Regions from separate parts of the Faecalibacterium hominis (ex Afrizal et al. 2022) genome, predicted to be linked through region 2. Evidence: a T-box and tRNA genes for the amino acid it is inferred to sense, from the RefSeq annotation. Region 2 holds a T-box; the other regions hold tRNA genes.

Region 1 (4,990 bases), 140 kb from region 2:
CGTAGCTGAACCACACGTCCCGGAACTCGATCTCGCCCTTCACCTCGTCCAGCTCAATGGCATCGGGGGCATCCTGCATCCTGGGCTGGATGTCCATGATGGAGAACACCTTTTCTGCCGATGCCAGCGCCGACTGCAGCCAGTTGAACTGCTCGGCCAGGTTCTGGATGGGAGTGAAGAACTTGGAGATGTACATATAAAAGGTGACGATGGTGCCGCTGGAAATGGTCTGCCCCAGAAAGCTGACATTGTTCAGGTGACCCATGCCGCCCAGATAGAACAGGCACAGGATCGAGCTGACATAGAGCATATACACCAGCGGACGGAACACGCTGAACACGAAGATCTGCTCCTGATTGGCCCGGGCCAGCTTCTGGCTCTTCTGGCGGAAGTCCTCCATCTTCTCGTCCTCCCGGCCAAAGATCTGGGTGACCTTGATGCCGGACAGGTTTTCGGACAGATAGGTATTGATATCGGTGGTCGCGTTCTTGAGCTTGCGGTTGGCGCGGCGGGAGAACTTGCGGAAGATGACCGTGAAGATCACGATGAAGGGCACAAAGCAGAGCACCATCAACGTCAGCTCGTAGTTCAGGCAGAGCATGGCCACCAGAATGCCCAGAATGACAAAGCTGTTCTTGGTCAGCTGAACCAGGAGGTTGGTGAACATCATGGAGATGGCGTTGGTATCGTTGGTCACTCGGGTGACCAGCTTGCCCACCGGGATCTCGTTGAGCTGCTCGTGTGCCAAAGATTCAATGTGGCTGAACAGATCCTCGCGCAAATCGGAGATGATGCGCTGGCCCACCCGCTGCAGGATCACGGCCTGCAGGTAAGTGCTGCCCATAGAGAACACCAGCACGCCTGCATACACTGACACGCCCAGGAAGAGGGCGCGGAGTTCAAACGCCCCGGCCACCAGCTCCTCGATGCGGCCCACGATGAGGGGTGAAATGATATCGTAGGCAATGGAGAAGAGCATCAGCAGGCCCACAATGAGGAATTTGCTCAGGTAGGGCCGGGCATAGCGGGCAAGGCGGCGCATGATCTCGCCGTCCTCCATGTTGCGCTCAAAGCCCATGGCGGTCTTTTTGTCCTTGACTGCGGCATAGGCTGCCACCAGCAGGGCGGTGATCACGCCGATGACAGCGCCCACCAGAACCAACGGATTCAGATGCATCATGCGTTTTCGCCTCCCTTCGTCTCATCCTCCAGCCGCTGCAGATCGACCATCCGGCGGTACTCCGGGCAGGAAGCATACAGCTGGTCGTGGGGGCCGACGGCTTCCACCCGGCCCTCGTTGAGGAAGATGATCTTATCCAGCCGCTCCACCGTGGAAATGCGGTGGGCAATGAGCAGGGTGGTCTTGCCTGCCCGGCTGTTCTTGAGATTGTCCAGAATGATCTTCTCGGTGCTGGTATCCACCGCCGAGACAGAGTCATCCAGGATCAGGATGGGTGCGTCCTTGAGCAGGGCGCGGGCGATGGAGATGCGCTGCTTCTGACCACCGGACACCGTCACGCCGCGTTCGCCCAGAACGGTCTCGTAGCCGTCCTTGAAATCCACGATATTATCCCGCACATCAGCCATGCTTGCCGCACGCTCGATGTCCTCCGGGGTGGCATCATCCACACCAAAGGCAATGTTGTGGGCGATGGTGTCCGAGAACAGGAAATTATCCTGCGGAACGTAGGCACAGGCATTGCGCACCGAGTGGATGGAAAGGCTGTTCACATCCCTGCCGTCCACGAACAGGGTTCCGTCCGGCACATTATAGGTGCGCAGCAGCAGGTCCACCAGGGCGGTCTTGCCCGCACCGGTCTTGCCCACGATGCCCACGCTCTCGCCGGGCGCAATGGTAAAGGAGATATCCCGCAGCACATCGTACTCGCCGTCCGGGTAGCGGAAGTTCAGGTGGCGGAACTCGATGCCGCCTTTGGGGTCGGTCAGGTCGGCCACGCCGGGGCGGTCGGCCACATCGATGGGGGCATCCAGCAGCTCAGTGATGCGGTTCAGGGAAGCCCTGCCGCGGCTGGTCTTTTCGATCAGCATGGACACAGCCATGATGGGCCAGACAATGGCCTCAAAGTAGCCGATGTACTCCACCAGCTGGCCGGCGTTGAACCGGCCCTGATAGACCAGATAACCGCCGTAACCCAGAATGATGCAGATCACGGACTCCACGAACAGGGTCACCAGCACCTCCAGCAGGGTGGCGATCTTCGTGTAGGTCACGTTGATCTCCTCGTTTTCCTTGTTCAGCTTCCGGAAGGCCTGCAGTTCCTTGTACTCCTTGACAAAGGCCTTGATGACCGCAATGCCAGAAAAGTTCTCCTGCGCAAAATCGGAAAGGCCGGAGAAGGCCTCCTGCCGCTCCTCCCAGCGCCGGGTCATCACCTTGCTCATCTGGGTGCCGATGGCAAACATGATAAGCGCCGGGATCAGGGCCAGCAGGGTCAGCCGCACGTCCATGGTCCACATCTTATAAAGGGCCAGCAGACCCAGGGTCAGCGCGTCGAAGAACATCAGCACGCCGTCACCAAAGCACTCCTGAATGGTGTCCAGGTCGTTGGTGTACAGGCTCATCAGGTTGCCGACCTTGTTCACCTGATAGTACTGCTGGGACAGCCTGCGGCTGTGGTCGAACATCCGCTCCCGCAGGTCTGCTGCGACCCGCACCGCCGAGCCGAAGAAACAGATGCGCCACAAAAAGCGCCCAATGACCATCAACACCACGATCCAGATCATGGGCAGACAGATGTGCTGCAGCAGCACCTCTTTGGTAAAGAGCAGCGTCTCACCGTTCACCACCACCTGGCCAAGGTTCACCCCGTTGATGACCAGCCGGTAGAGCTGCGGGATCAAAAGCTGGATGTAATCCACCGTCAGCAGGGCGGCAAGGCCCAGCAGCAGTACGGGAGCATGCTTGAGGTAATACCGGTTGATGTACTTGCCGAATATCACTGCGTTTTTCCCTCCTTTTCCAATTCCAAAAAAGCTTTCAACGTACAAAAAAGCCGCTGCATCACACGACGAATCATGTTTTGCAGTGGCTTGTTTGTCTGGAGCGGCCGACGAGGCTCGAACTCGCTACCTCCACCTTGGCAAGGTGGCGCTCTACCAGATGAGCTACGGCCGCATATAAAGTGCCTCCGATCGGAATCGAACCAATGACACGGGGATTTTCAGTCCCCTGCTCTACCGACTGAGCTACAGAGGCATATAAGCTGCTTCCAGAGAAGCAGCAACGACCCGGATCGGGCTCGAACCGACGACCCCCAGCGTGACAGGCTGGTGCTCTAACCAACTGAGCTACCGGGCCACATGGTGGAAGTTAACGGGCTCGAACCGCTGACCCTCTGCTTGTAAGGCAGATGCTCTCCCAGCTGAGCTAAACTTCCACAAAATGGAGCGGCCGACGAGGCTCGAACTCGCTACCTCCACCTTGGCAAGGTGGCGCTCTACCAGATGAGCTACGGCCGCACATTTCATGTGGTCTGCCGGGGTTTCGCTCCCGGCGACGTTGGCTATTATAGCGTAAAACGCAGGCTTTGTCAACAACAAATTTCCAAAAAATCAGACTTTTTGCAAAACACGCCTGTCTGCGCCTGTTTTTCAAAAACAAAGCCGAAACCGGAATGAAACCGAAATGTTTCAGCTTTGCGGCGGCAGACACAAAGAAAATTCGGTTGCTTTCCCTTCTTAAAGAGGTTATAATAAACTTGTCAAAAAGTTGCACAAAAACACGTCTGCTGTGCCGCGCGGGCGGGCAGACGTGTTTTTGTGCCGAGATTTTGCCAGAAAAAAGGAGCAACCGCAATGTACAAGATCACTGAAAAGGTCGCGCTGAACCCCACCGTGACAAAGATGGTCATTGAAGCCCCGCTCATTGCCAAAAAGGCAAAGCCGGGCCAGTTTATCATTGTGCGCCCGTTTGAGGACAGCGAGCGCATCCCCCTGACCGTGGCCGGTTACGACCGCGAAAAGGGCACTGTGGATATCATCTTCCAGATCGTGGGCGGCACCACCATGGAGCTGAACAGCCTGAACGCAGGCGACAGCGTCCATGACTTTGTGGGCCCCCTGGGCCGCGCCACCGAGACCGAGGGCCTGAAAAAGGTCTGTGTTGTGGGCGGCGGCGTGGGCTGCGCCATCGCCCTGCCCATTGCCAAGGAGCTGCATGACCAGGGCTGCACCGTCCACAGCGTCATCGGCTTCCGCAATAAGGATCTGCTCATCCTCGAGGACGAGTTCAACGCCTGCAGTGACGAGCTGCGCATTATGACCGATGACGGCAGCTACGGCACCAAGGGTGTGGTCACTGCCGCTCTGGACGAGCTGGTGGCCGCCGGCAACCAGTATGATCTGGTCATCACCATCGGCCCGCTGATTATGATGAAATTCGTTGTCAAGACCTGCCAGAAGCACGGCCTGAAGAGCATCGTCTCCATGAACCCCATTATGATCGACGGCACCGGCATGTGCGGCGGCTGCCGCCTGACCGTGGGCGGCGAGACCAAGTTTGCCTGCGTGGACGGCCCCGACTTTGACGGTGATCTCGTCGATTTCGACGAAGCCATGGCCCGCGGCACCATGTACCGCCCCTTTGAGGCAAAGGCCCGCGAGAAGGCCTGCAATCTGTTCAAGACTGAGGAGGCAAAGTAAGATGGCTTTCAATATGGATCCCAAAAAGTGCCCCATGCCCACCCAGGACCCCAACGTCCGCAACAAGAACTTTGAGGAAGTTGCACTGGGCTATACCGAAGAGATGGCCGTGAACGAGGCAAAGCGCTGCATCCACTGCAAGAACAAGCCCTGCCAGACCGGCTGCCCCGTTGGCATCGATATCCCCGAGTTCATCGGTCATGTGGCCGAGGGCGACTTTGAAGCCGCCTATCAGGTCATTGCCCGCTCCTCCTCCCTGCCCGCCGTCTGCGGCCGTGTCTGCCCCCAGGAGAGCCAGTGCGAGGGCAAGTGCACCCGCGGCATCAAG
Region 2 (4,990 bases):
ATGACCAGATTGTTGGGGTTCAGGGTGAACTCCTTTTCATCGAGGGTCACGATCTTCTCACCCTCGTGGGCACGGCGCACATCAATGGTGCGGCCGACGACCTTGTTCAGGTCAAAGGCGTGCATGGGCTGGCCCATTTCCAGCAGGGTGTGGTTGGTGATATCCACCACGTTGCTGATGGAGCGCAGGCCGCACAGGGCCAGATGACGCTTCATCCAGCGGGGAGATTCGCCCATGCGGATGTTGCGGACGTAGTGTGCCATATAACGGGGGCACAGGTCGGGGGCCTCCACCTGGACGGTAATGGGAGCATCCGGCTCACAGACAGCCTTGTAATCCATGGCGGGCATGTGCAGGGGCTTGCCCAGAATGGCAGCGACCTCGCGGGCAATGCCCAGCACGGACTGGCAGTCAGGGCGGTTTGCGGTGATGGAGATATCGAAGATATAGTCATCCAGGCCGACAACGGGTGCAATGTCGGTGCCGGGAACGGAATCCTCGGGCAGGATGAGCAGGCCATAGACCTCAGAGCCCGGGAACAGGTCATCGTTCAGGCCCAGCTCCTCGCCGGAGCAGAGCATACCGTTGGACTCCACGCCCTGCATCTTGCGGGCCTTGATCTTGATGCCGCCGGGCAGGGTGGAGCCATCCAGAGCGGCGGGCACACAGTCGCCCAGCTTCATATTGGCGGCACCGGTGCTGATGCGGATATCGTGGCCGTAGTCACCGCAGTCCACCACACACTTGGTCAGGTGGGTGCCCTCCTGCTTTTCCATCTCCACGATCTTGCCAACGACCACCTTGCTGATGCCTGCATCCAGCGGGATCAGCTCTTCCACCTCAAAGCCGCAGGAGAACAGCTTCTCCTCCAGCTCCTGAGCGGTAACGTCGATATCAACGAATTCTTTTAACCAACTGAAAGGTACTTTCATTGTCTGTTCTCTCCCCTCTTATTCATGGAACTGCTTGAGGAACTGCAGGTTGTTCTCGAACATCAGGCCGATGTTGTTGATGCCGTACTTCAGCATGGCGATGCGCTCGATGCCAATGCCGAAGGCGAAACCGGAATACTCATCCGGGTCAATGTTGCAGTTCTCCAGCACCTTGCGGTTGACAACACCGCCGCCCAGAACTTCGATCCAGCCGGTGTGCTTGCACAGGGGGCAGCCCTTGCCGCCGCACTCAAAGCAGCTGACATCGACCTCCACACTGGGCTCGGTGAAGGGGAAGTAAGAGGGACGCAGGCGGGTGCGGGTGTCCTTGCCGAACAGCTTCTGCACAAAGGTGTTCAGTGCGCCCTGCAGGTCGCCCAGGGTGATGCCCTTATCCACGACCAGGCCTTCCATCTGGTGGAACATGGGGCTGTGGGTGGCATCGGAATCGGAACGGAACACACGGCCGGGGATCAGCACCTTGATGGGCGGCTTCTGGCTGTCCATGGTGCGGATCTGGCCGCCGGAGGTCTGGGTGCGGAGCAGGAATTCGTCGGACAGGTAGAAGGTATCCTGCATATCGCGGGCGGGGTGATCCTTGGGCACGTTCAGGCGGGTGAAGTTGTGGTCGTCGTCCTCGATCTCAGGTGCGTCGGCCACGGCAAAGCCCATGCCGGAGAACACGTCGATGATCTGGTTGGTGACCAGCGTCAGGGGGTGCAGACCACCCACCGTGCGGGTCTTGGCGGGCAGGGTGATGTCCACGGTCTCAGCGGCGTTGCGGGCGGCCAGCTCGGCCTCCTTCACCTTGGCAGCGGCGGCATCGTAGTCTGCCTGCACCTTCTGCTTGAGCTCGTTGATGATCTTGCCCATGGCGGGGCGCTCTTCGGGCGCGACAGAGCGCAGATTCTTCATCAGCGCGGGGATCTTGCCGTTTTTGCTCAGATATTCCTGCCAGAACGAGGCCAGCGTCTCCTTGGAAGAGACCTGACCGAGGCTCTCTGCGGCCTGTTTGGCCAGCTCGTCGATCATTGCTTGCATGGAAATTCTCTCCTTCTCAGTTCGTGTTTTCAAAGCGGGGCAGCAAAAAAAGGCCCCGTCCCCTGCCGGGCCATTTCTGGCCGGACAAAAGGGACGAAGCCTTTGCAAATCCAATGCTCCGCGGTACCACCCGGTTTCCGCCCTGCACAAAGAAGGGCGGCTCTCAAACGCCGTAACGGGGCGCGCCGTCCTGCCCTAATAGAAACCGTTCGGGCAGGCCGCTCAGGAGCGAACTTCGGCACACACCCACGCGGAAGCCCTTTCAGCCGGTGAAGCTTCTCTCTTTGCTGTGGAACTGCATGCGTACTCTCTCCGTCGCTGCGTTTTCAAGATATTCAGGTTTCATAACCGGATATCATCTTACCACACTTTGGGCCTGTTTGCAAGCCGGGGCGGCACTTTTTCCCTGAATTTTACGGTTTTGCTTGTATTTTGGCCGAAAGTATGGTATTGTAAGCGTAACGTTTTACTGAAAGGAGGGTACACCCAGATGGGTTGGAATGGCTGCATCTTTTTCAAAAAAGGTCAGATTTAATACTTTCCGGCTCGAAGTGTACCCTTTTGTCTCTTTCAGCAAAGCGTGGAGCATGATTTTCAGCGCCGCGCAGCTTTGCTGTGGGGCGCTTTTGTTTTGGGTACACTTTCTATTTTGAATCATTCACTATAAATAGAAAGGGTGTTTCCAATGGATCATAAACTCAATTTAAAAAAGCAGCTCGCCTGCATTTATACTTCTGATCTCTTCTCCGGCCTGCGCATCACGGATGCGGTATGGGTGGCCCTGCTGGCGGCCCGGGGCTTCTCCCTGTGGGAGATTGGCCTGGCCGAGAGCGTGTTCCATGTTGTCAGCCTGCTGTGTGAGGTGCCCAGCGGCATGGCGGCAGACCTGCTGGGCCGGAAAAAGACCCTCGTGTCCGGCGGCGTGTGCATGGTCCTGCAAAGCCTGCTGATGGCCTTTGCGTCAGACCTATTCACCATCTGCCTTGCCATGGGGCTGAACGCGCTGGCTATGACCATGTTTTCCGGCACCTCCACGGCGCTGCTCTACGACAGCCTGAAACAGGAGGGCTGCGAAGAGGAATACATTCAGGTCTCTGCCAACGGCTCCCAGATCTCCATGCTGGCCAACGCCATAGGCTCCATGGCCAGCATCCTGAACCGGTTTCTCGGCTACGCGGGCTTTTATCTGCTGAACGCCGCCTTTGAGGGTGCTTCTGCCCTTGCCAATATGCTACTTGCGGAGCCCATCGTCACTGAGTCGCAGGCCAGCCGGGAAAAGCACCCGCTGCACGCTCTGCCCGAACAGTTCCGCCAGCTGGTGCAGGACAGCCTGCATGTCCTGCGCACCTGCCCAATGGCGGTGAAGCTTATCGCATCCAGCGCCCTCATCAGCGTGCCCAGTTACCTGACCAAGATGTTTTTGCAGCAGCGGCTCGTTGAGCTGGGCTGGCCCACAGAGCTGCTCTTCCTTCCCCTGCTGCTGGGCGGTCTGGCCTGCGTTGCGGGCACTGAGATCGGCCGCAGGGTGAGATGCCGTTCCATGCGGCGGCTCTACACAGCCTGTGCCCTGCTCTGCGGTGTGGGCACTCTGCTGGTGGGTGCTGCGCCTGCCTGGGGCGGCATCCTGGGCATGATGCTGGTGCAGGGTGTGTTGGAGGTCTATCTGCTCCACGAGAGCCAGAAGCTGAACGATGCCATCCCCAGTGACCAGCGGGCCACCCTCATCAGCGTGGACGGCATGGCATACAGCCTGCTGATGATTCCCGCAAGTCCTCTGGTGGGTGCTGTCGGCGATGCCTTCGGGCAGGCTGGTGCGGGCCTTGCCCTGCTGGGCGGGGTCATCGTGCTGAGCGGCGTGGCGCTCTTGGGGAAAAAGCCGCAGGAATCCTGATACAGCAAAAAGCGGATGCGTTCCGGTGGGAGCGCATCCGCTTTGTTATTTTGCTCAGAACCGCCGCCAGGTGTCCGGCATAAAGAACACCAGCATGGGGAAGATCTCCAGACGGCCCGCCAGCATGTCAAAGATCATAACCAGCTTGGCGGGGTTGGAGTAGCTGCCAAAGTTCATCATGGGGCCCACCTGGGCAAGGCCCGGGCCGATGTTGTTCAACGTGGCGGCAATGGCGGTGAAGTTGGTCACCATGTCAAAGCCATCCAGACTGATGAGGAAGAAGGATGCCGCAAAGATGAAGATGTAGGCGGCCACATAGACATTGGTGGCACGGATGGTCTCATGGTTGACCACCTTGCCGTCCATCCGGACAGGGGCCACCACCTGCGGGTGAAGGGCCTGCTTGAGCTCCTTGCCCACAGTCTTGCCCATCAGCAGGAGGCGGCTGACCTTCATGCCGCCGCCGGTGCTGCCTGCGCAGGCACCCACAAACATCAGCATGACAAGGATCTCCTTGGAGAGGGTGGGCCACAGGTCAAAATCACAGCTGGAAAATCCTGTGGTGGTAATGATGGAACCCACCTGGAAGGCGGCGTGGCGCAGGGCCTCGCCCAAGCCGTTGTACATGCTGTAAATGTTGGCCGTGATGATGACCACAGCCACACCGATGATCACAAAGTAGGCGCGCACCTCCTCGCTAGCGGCAGCGCGGCGGAAGCGGCGCATCAGCAGCAGGAAATAGGCGTTGAAGTTCACGCCAAACAGGATCATAAAGATGGTCACGACCCACTGGACATAGGGCGACATGCTGGCAAAACTGTCATTGCGGAAGCCGAAGCCGCCGGTGCCCGCTGTACCAAAGGAGGTAAGCAGAGCTTCAAACACCGGCATCCCGCCAAACAACAGGAACACGAACTCGATGACAGTCAGGCCAAAATAAATGCCATAGAGGATCTTTGCCGTGGACTGCACCTTGGGCACCAGCTTATCCACCTGCGGGCCGGGGCTTTCGGCTTTCATCAGGTTGACATGGGAGCCGCCGGTCAGGGGCAGCAGGGAGAGCAGGAACACCAGAACGCCCATGCCGCCGATCCAGTGGGTGAAGCTGCGCCAGAACAGGATGCCC
Region 3 (4,990 bases), 990 kb from region 2:
CAGGCCGTAGCGCTCGGCATTCTCGATGACCATGACGGTGGCGTTGGGGACATCCACGCCCACCTCGATGACAGTGGTGGATACCAGTGCGTCCAGCCGGCCGGCTTTGAAATCGTCCATTACAGCGGCTTTTTCCTTTGGCTTGAGCTTACCGTGCATCAGGCCGACCCGGCGGTCGGGGAGAAGGGCTTTGGCAATGTCCTCGTAGTAACTCTTCACGGCGTTCAGCCCGCCGTCCGGCGTGTCCTCGATGGCGGGACAGACGATATATACCTGCCGTCCGGCTCCGATCTCCCGGTCGAGAAAACCGTAGAGATCCCGCCGCTTTTTTCCGGTGATGCACCGGGTCTTGACGGGCTTGCGGCCCGGGGGCAGCTCATCAAGGATAGAGATGTCCAGATCGCCGTAGATCAGCAGGCCCAGTGTGCGTGGAATGGGCGTGGCGCTCATCACCAGCAGATGGGGGTTCGCGGCCTTTTCGGCCAGCATTCCGCGCTGGCGCACGCCGAAGCGATGCTGCTCGTCCACCACAGCCAGACCCAGCCGGGCAAACTCCACGCCCTCACTCAGGATGGCGTGGGTGCCCACCACAAGGTCGGCTTCGTCACTGCGGATAGCAGCCAGCGTGGTGCGGCGGGCGGCGGCCTTCATGCCGCCGGTCAGCAGGGCCACACGCATCCCGAAGGGGGCCAGCATCCGGTTCAGATTCTCTGCGTGCTGGGCGGCAAGGATCTCGGTGGGGGCCAGCAGGGCCGCCTGGTATCCGCTGCGGATGCAGGCCCAGATGGCGGCGGCGGCAACCAGCGTCTTGCCGCTGCCCACATCGCCCTGCAAAAGGCGGTTCATGGAGGTACTGCCGGACAGATCGGTCAGAATTTCGTCTACGGCCCGGCGCTGGGCACCGGTGGGGGAGAAGGGGAGCGATGCCCAGAAGGGGGCCGGGTCGAGCCGCTGCATGGGTGCACCGGTGGAGGCGCTGCCCCGGTTCTTCATTCGTCCAATGCCCAACTGGAGCACCAGCAGCTCCTCGTAGATGAGCCGCCGCCGGGCTGCAAAAGCCTCCTCTTCCGTGGCAGGGCAGTGGATGGCCCGCACGGCATCGGCCTTGGAGAGCAGGCGGTATTTTTTCAGCATCTCCTCTGGCAGCGGGTCGGGCAGGAGTTCCGCATGGGGGAGCAGCTGCCGGATGCATTTTGCGATCACAGTGCTGGAAAGCCCCTCGGTCTGGGGGTAAACGGCCTCGAAGGGAGCGGCGGTGATCTGTGCCGCTGTGCGCACCTGCGGGTTGACCATCTGACGGCGAAGCATCCCGCCGGTCACGATGCCCTCAAAATAGTATTCCTGCCCCAGCTCCAGCTTCTGGGTGGCATAGGGATTGTTGAACCAGGTGATCTCCAGGCTGGAAACATCATCCCCGGCGGTGATGCGCTCCATCCGCCGCCCGCCCGGCAGGATGCGCCCAGCAGGTTTGGCGAACACCTCGGCCTTCACCACGCACTCGGTGTCTGGCGGGGCCTCGGCAATGGAGTAGGGACGGGAAAAATCGATGTACCGCCGGGGATAGTGGCAGAGCAGATCGGCCAGTGTCACGATGCCCAGCTTCTCGAACCGCTCGGCGGTCTTGGGCCCCACGCCCTTGAGGTAGCGCACCGGCGTGTCCGGGGTCAGGGTGGTGTGATGTTCAGCGGGCATGGCAGGAGACTCCTCTCGTGGTTTTCTTTATTCTAGCACGTCCGGCGGCAAAAGAAAACAAAAAATCCCGGAAGCCGCAGCTTCCGGGAACTTTTGGAGGTGACGACCAGATTTGAACTGGTGGATGAGGGTTTTGCAGACCCTTGCCTTACCACTTGGCCACGTCACCATATTTGGAGTGAATATTTCCACTCCATTTGGAGCGGCCGACGAGGCTCGAACTCGCTACCTCCACCTTGGCAAGGTGGCGCTCTACCAGATGAGCTACGGCCGCATATTGGTGCATTTACCCTTGCACCACAGGGAAAGACGACCCGGATCGGGCTCGAACCGACGACCCCCAGCGTGACAGGCTGGTGCTCTAACCAACTGAGCTACCGGGCCATATCCGGAGTGATTATTACCACTCCGTTATGGAGCGGCCGACGAGGCTCGAACTCGCTACCTCCACCTTGGCAAGGTGGCGCTCTACCAGATGAGCTACGGCCGCATATCAGAGGAACAGGAGTAATTCTTGTTCTTCTGAAAGGTGGTGCCTCCGATCGGAATCGAACCAATGACACGGGGATTTTCAGTCCCCTGCTCTACCGACTGAGCTACAGAGGCGCACCGGACGATGATTATTATACCTGAAATTTTGATTTTGTAAAGGGGTAAATTCAAATTTTTTGAAAAAAACTGAAACTTTTTTCGTTTTATGCGTTTCAACGTGCAAAATAAGAATGACTTTTTGAGCGCTTTTTTGCCGGATCGGGAGGACAAGAAATCTGCCCGAAGAAATTGACAAGTAATACAACCTATGGTTTAATAAAAGAAAAGAACACCGACGCTTTTGCTCTTTACACATCGCTTATACTTATTATAAGGGAAAGAGCAAAGGCGTTTTGATTTGACGACCTGCTTATTACAAGAGAACAGGCCCGGAGGACAGCATGGCAAGAAAACAGGAATATGGCAACGAAAGTATTACTTCGCTGAAGGGTGCCGACCGTGTGCGCAAGCGCCCGGCCGTCATCTTTGGCTCAGACGGCGTGGAAGGCTGCGCCCACTCTATTTTTGAGATCGTCTCCAACTCCATCGATGAAGCCCGTGATGGCCACGGCGATACCATCAATGTGACCCGCTGCAAGGACGGCAGCGTGATCGTGGAGGATTTTGGCCGCGGTATGCCCGTGGACTGGAACAACGGCGAGGGCCGCTACAACTGGGAGCTGCTGTTCTGTGAGATGTACGCGGGCGGCAAATACGGTGAGGGTGAGGATAACTACGAGTTCAGCCTGGGCCTGAATGGCCTGGGCCTGTGCGCCACCCAGTACGCTTCTGCCTGGATGACCGCCGATATCTACCGCGACGGCTTTCATTACCACCTCGACTTCAAAAGGGGCGAGAATGTGGGCGGCCTGCAGAAGGAGCCCTACAAGGGCCGCCGTACCGGCAGCATCATCCACTGGAAGCCCGACGATGAGGTGTTTACGGACATTGACGTGCCCGGCAGCTACTATAAGGATGTGCTGCGCCGTCAGGCCGTGGTCAACGCGGGCCTGACCCTGAACTTTACGGACGAAAAGGAGAAGGACCCCGCCACCGGCAAGCCCTGGAAGGAGAGCTGGTGCTACCAGAACGGCATCGCCGACTATGTGCAGGAGGTGGCAGGAGAGGATACCCTGACCCCGGTGTTCAGCTGCGAAAGCGAGGCCTCCGGCCGTGACCGTGAGGATCAGCCGGATTATAAGGTGCGGATGAGCGCTGCCTTCTGCTTCTCCAATAAGGTGCAGCTGCTGGAATACTATCACAACTCCTCCTGGCTGGAACACGGCGGCAGCCCCGAGCACGCCGTCCGCACGGCTTTTGTCTACCAGATCAACAAATACCTGAAGGACAAGAACCTCTATAAGAAGGGCGAGAGCGCCATCAGCTTCCAGGATGTGCAGGACTGCCTGGTCTACGTCTCGTCCAGCTTCTCCACCCGCACCAGCTACGAAAACCAGACCAAGAAGGCCATCACGAACAAGTTCGTCTCGCAGGCCATGACTGATTTCCTCAAGCATTACCTGGAGGTCTACTTCCTTGAAAAGCCGGAGGAGGCCCAGAAGATCTGCCAGCAGGTGCTGGTGAACAAGCAGAGCCGCGAGCACGCCGAAAAGACCCGCCAGAGCATCAAAAAGACGCTCTCCACCCAGATCGATCTGGCCAACCGGGTGCAGAAGTTCGTGGACTGCCGCACCAAGGATGCTTCCCGCCGGGAGCTCTACATTGTGGAGGGCGATTCCGCTATGGGCGCGGTCAAGCAGAGCCGCGACAGTGAATATCAGGCCATCATGCCCATCCGCGGCAAGATCCTGAACTGCCTGAAGGCCGATTATGCCCGCATCTTCAAGTCCGATGTCATCGTGGACCTTATCAAGGTCATGGGCTGCGGCGTGGAGCTGGGCGGCAAGCACAACAAGGAGCTTGCCACCTTCAACATCGATAACCTGCGCTACAACAAAATCGTCATCTGTACCGATGCTGACGTGGACGGCTACCAGATTCGTACGCTGGTGCTGACCATGCTCTACCGGCTGACCCCCACTCTGATCAACGAGGGCTATGTCTATATCGCGGAATCGCCGCTGTATGAGATCACCACAAAGGACCACACCTATTTTGCCTACACCGAGCTGGAAAAGGCAGCTTTCCTGAAGGAGATCGGCGACAAAAAGTATACCATCCAGCGCTCCAAAGGTCTGGGCGAAAACGACCCCGAGATGATGTGGCTGACCACCATGAACCCCGAGAGCCGCCGCCTGATCAAGGTGCTGCCCACGGACGTGGAGGAAACGGCCCGGGTGTTTGACCTGCTGCTGGGAGATAACCTTGCCGGACGCAAAGAACATATTGCACAGCACGGCGCGGAATATCTGGATGATCTGGATGTGAGCTGACGAGATAAACCCCTCCGTCAATGCTTTGCATTGCCACCTCCCCTAGTAGGGGAGGCTCTGGCGTTGCGGAACGCCCTGCGAGTTCCCCTCTATGCCAAGGGCCCCACTATTAGGGGGGCTGTCGAGCGTATGCGAGACTGAGGGGTTGAATCCGGGATATAGATGCTGATATAGAGGAGCAAAAATGGCAAAACGAACAACCAAAAAAACGACCAAGCCTGTCCGCCCGCAGCTGGGCGACGGCGTTGAGATCCTGAACGCGGGCAGTGTGCTGGAAGATCCCATCACCAGCACGCTGGAGACCAACTATATGCCCTACGCGATGAGTGTCATCGTCTCCCGCGCCCTGCCCGAGATCGATGGCTTCAAGCCCG

What was found. A T-box is a leader RNA that pairs with one kind of tRNA and senses whether it is charged. The one in region 2 lies ahead of pheS (phenylalanine--tRNA ligase subunit alpha), so its partner is inferred to be a tRNA-Phe.
Region 1: it encodes a tRNA-Phe, which carries the amino acid that the T-box ahead of pheS (phenylalanine--tRNA ligase subunit alpha) is inferred to sense. The anticodon was not compared.
Region 3: it encodes a tRNA-Phe, which carries the amino acid that the T-box ahead of pheS (phenylalanine--tRNA ligase subunit alpha) is inferred to sense. The anticodon was not compared.

The regions. Positions count from the first base shown of each region.
Region 1 covers NZ_CP186860.1:774,159-779,148, forward strand. Annotated here, with positions in the region: gene ACKXGA_RS03810 (ABC transporter ATP-binding protein) at 1-1,180, opposite strand, end outside; gene ACKXGA_RS03815 (ABC transporter ATP-binding protein) at 1,177-2,961, opposite strand; tRNA gene ACKXGA_RS03820 (tRNA-Gly) at 3,061-3,136, opposite strand; tRNA gene ACKXGA_RS03825 (tRNA-Phe) at 3,145-3,217, opposite strand; tRNA gene ACKXGA_RS03830 (tRNA-Asp) at 3,246-3,319, opposite strand; tRNA gene ACKXGA_RS03835 (tRNA-Val) at 3,323-3,398, opposite strand; tRNA gene ACKXGA_RS03840 (tRNA-Gly) at 3,405-3,480, opposite strand; gene ACKXGA_RS03845 (sulfide/dihydroorotate dehydrogenase-like FAD/NAD-binding protein) at 3,817-4,662, shown strand; gene gltA (NADPH-dependent glutamate synthase) at 4,664-4,990, shown strand, end outside.
Region 2 covers NZ_CP186860.1:915,224-920,213, forward strand. Annotated here, with positions in the region: gene pheT (phenylalanine--tRNA ligase subunit beta) at 1-932, opposite strand, end outside; gene pheS (phenylalanine--tRNA ligase subunit alpha) at 951-1,973, opposite strand; T-box leader at 2,060-2,301, opposite strand; gene ACKXGA_RS04415 (MFS transporter) at 2,659-3,864, shown strand; gene ACKXGA_RS04420 (TrkH family potassium uptake protein) at 3,919-4,990, opposite strand, start outside.
Region 3 covers NZ_CP186860.1:3,002,598-3,007,587, forward strand. Annotated here, with positions in the region: gene recG (ATP-dependent DNA helicase RecG) at 1-1,692, opposite strand, end outside; tRNA gene ACKXGA_RS14475 (tRNA-Cys) at 1,787-1,861, opposite strand; tRNA gene ACKXGA_RS14480 (tRNA-Gly) at 1,891-1,966, opposite strand; tRNA gene ACKXGA_RS14485 (tRNA-Asp) at 2,003-2,076, opposite strand; tRNA gene ACKXGA_RS14490 (tRNA-Gly) at 2,107-2,182, opposite strand; tRNA gene ACKXGA_RS14495 (tRNA-Phe) at 2,223-2,298, opposite strand; gene ACKXGA_RS14500 (DNA gyrase/topoisomerase IV subunit B) at 2,625-4,616, shown strand; gene ACKXGA_RS14505 (DNA gyrase subunit A) at 4,801-4,990, shown strand, end outside.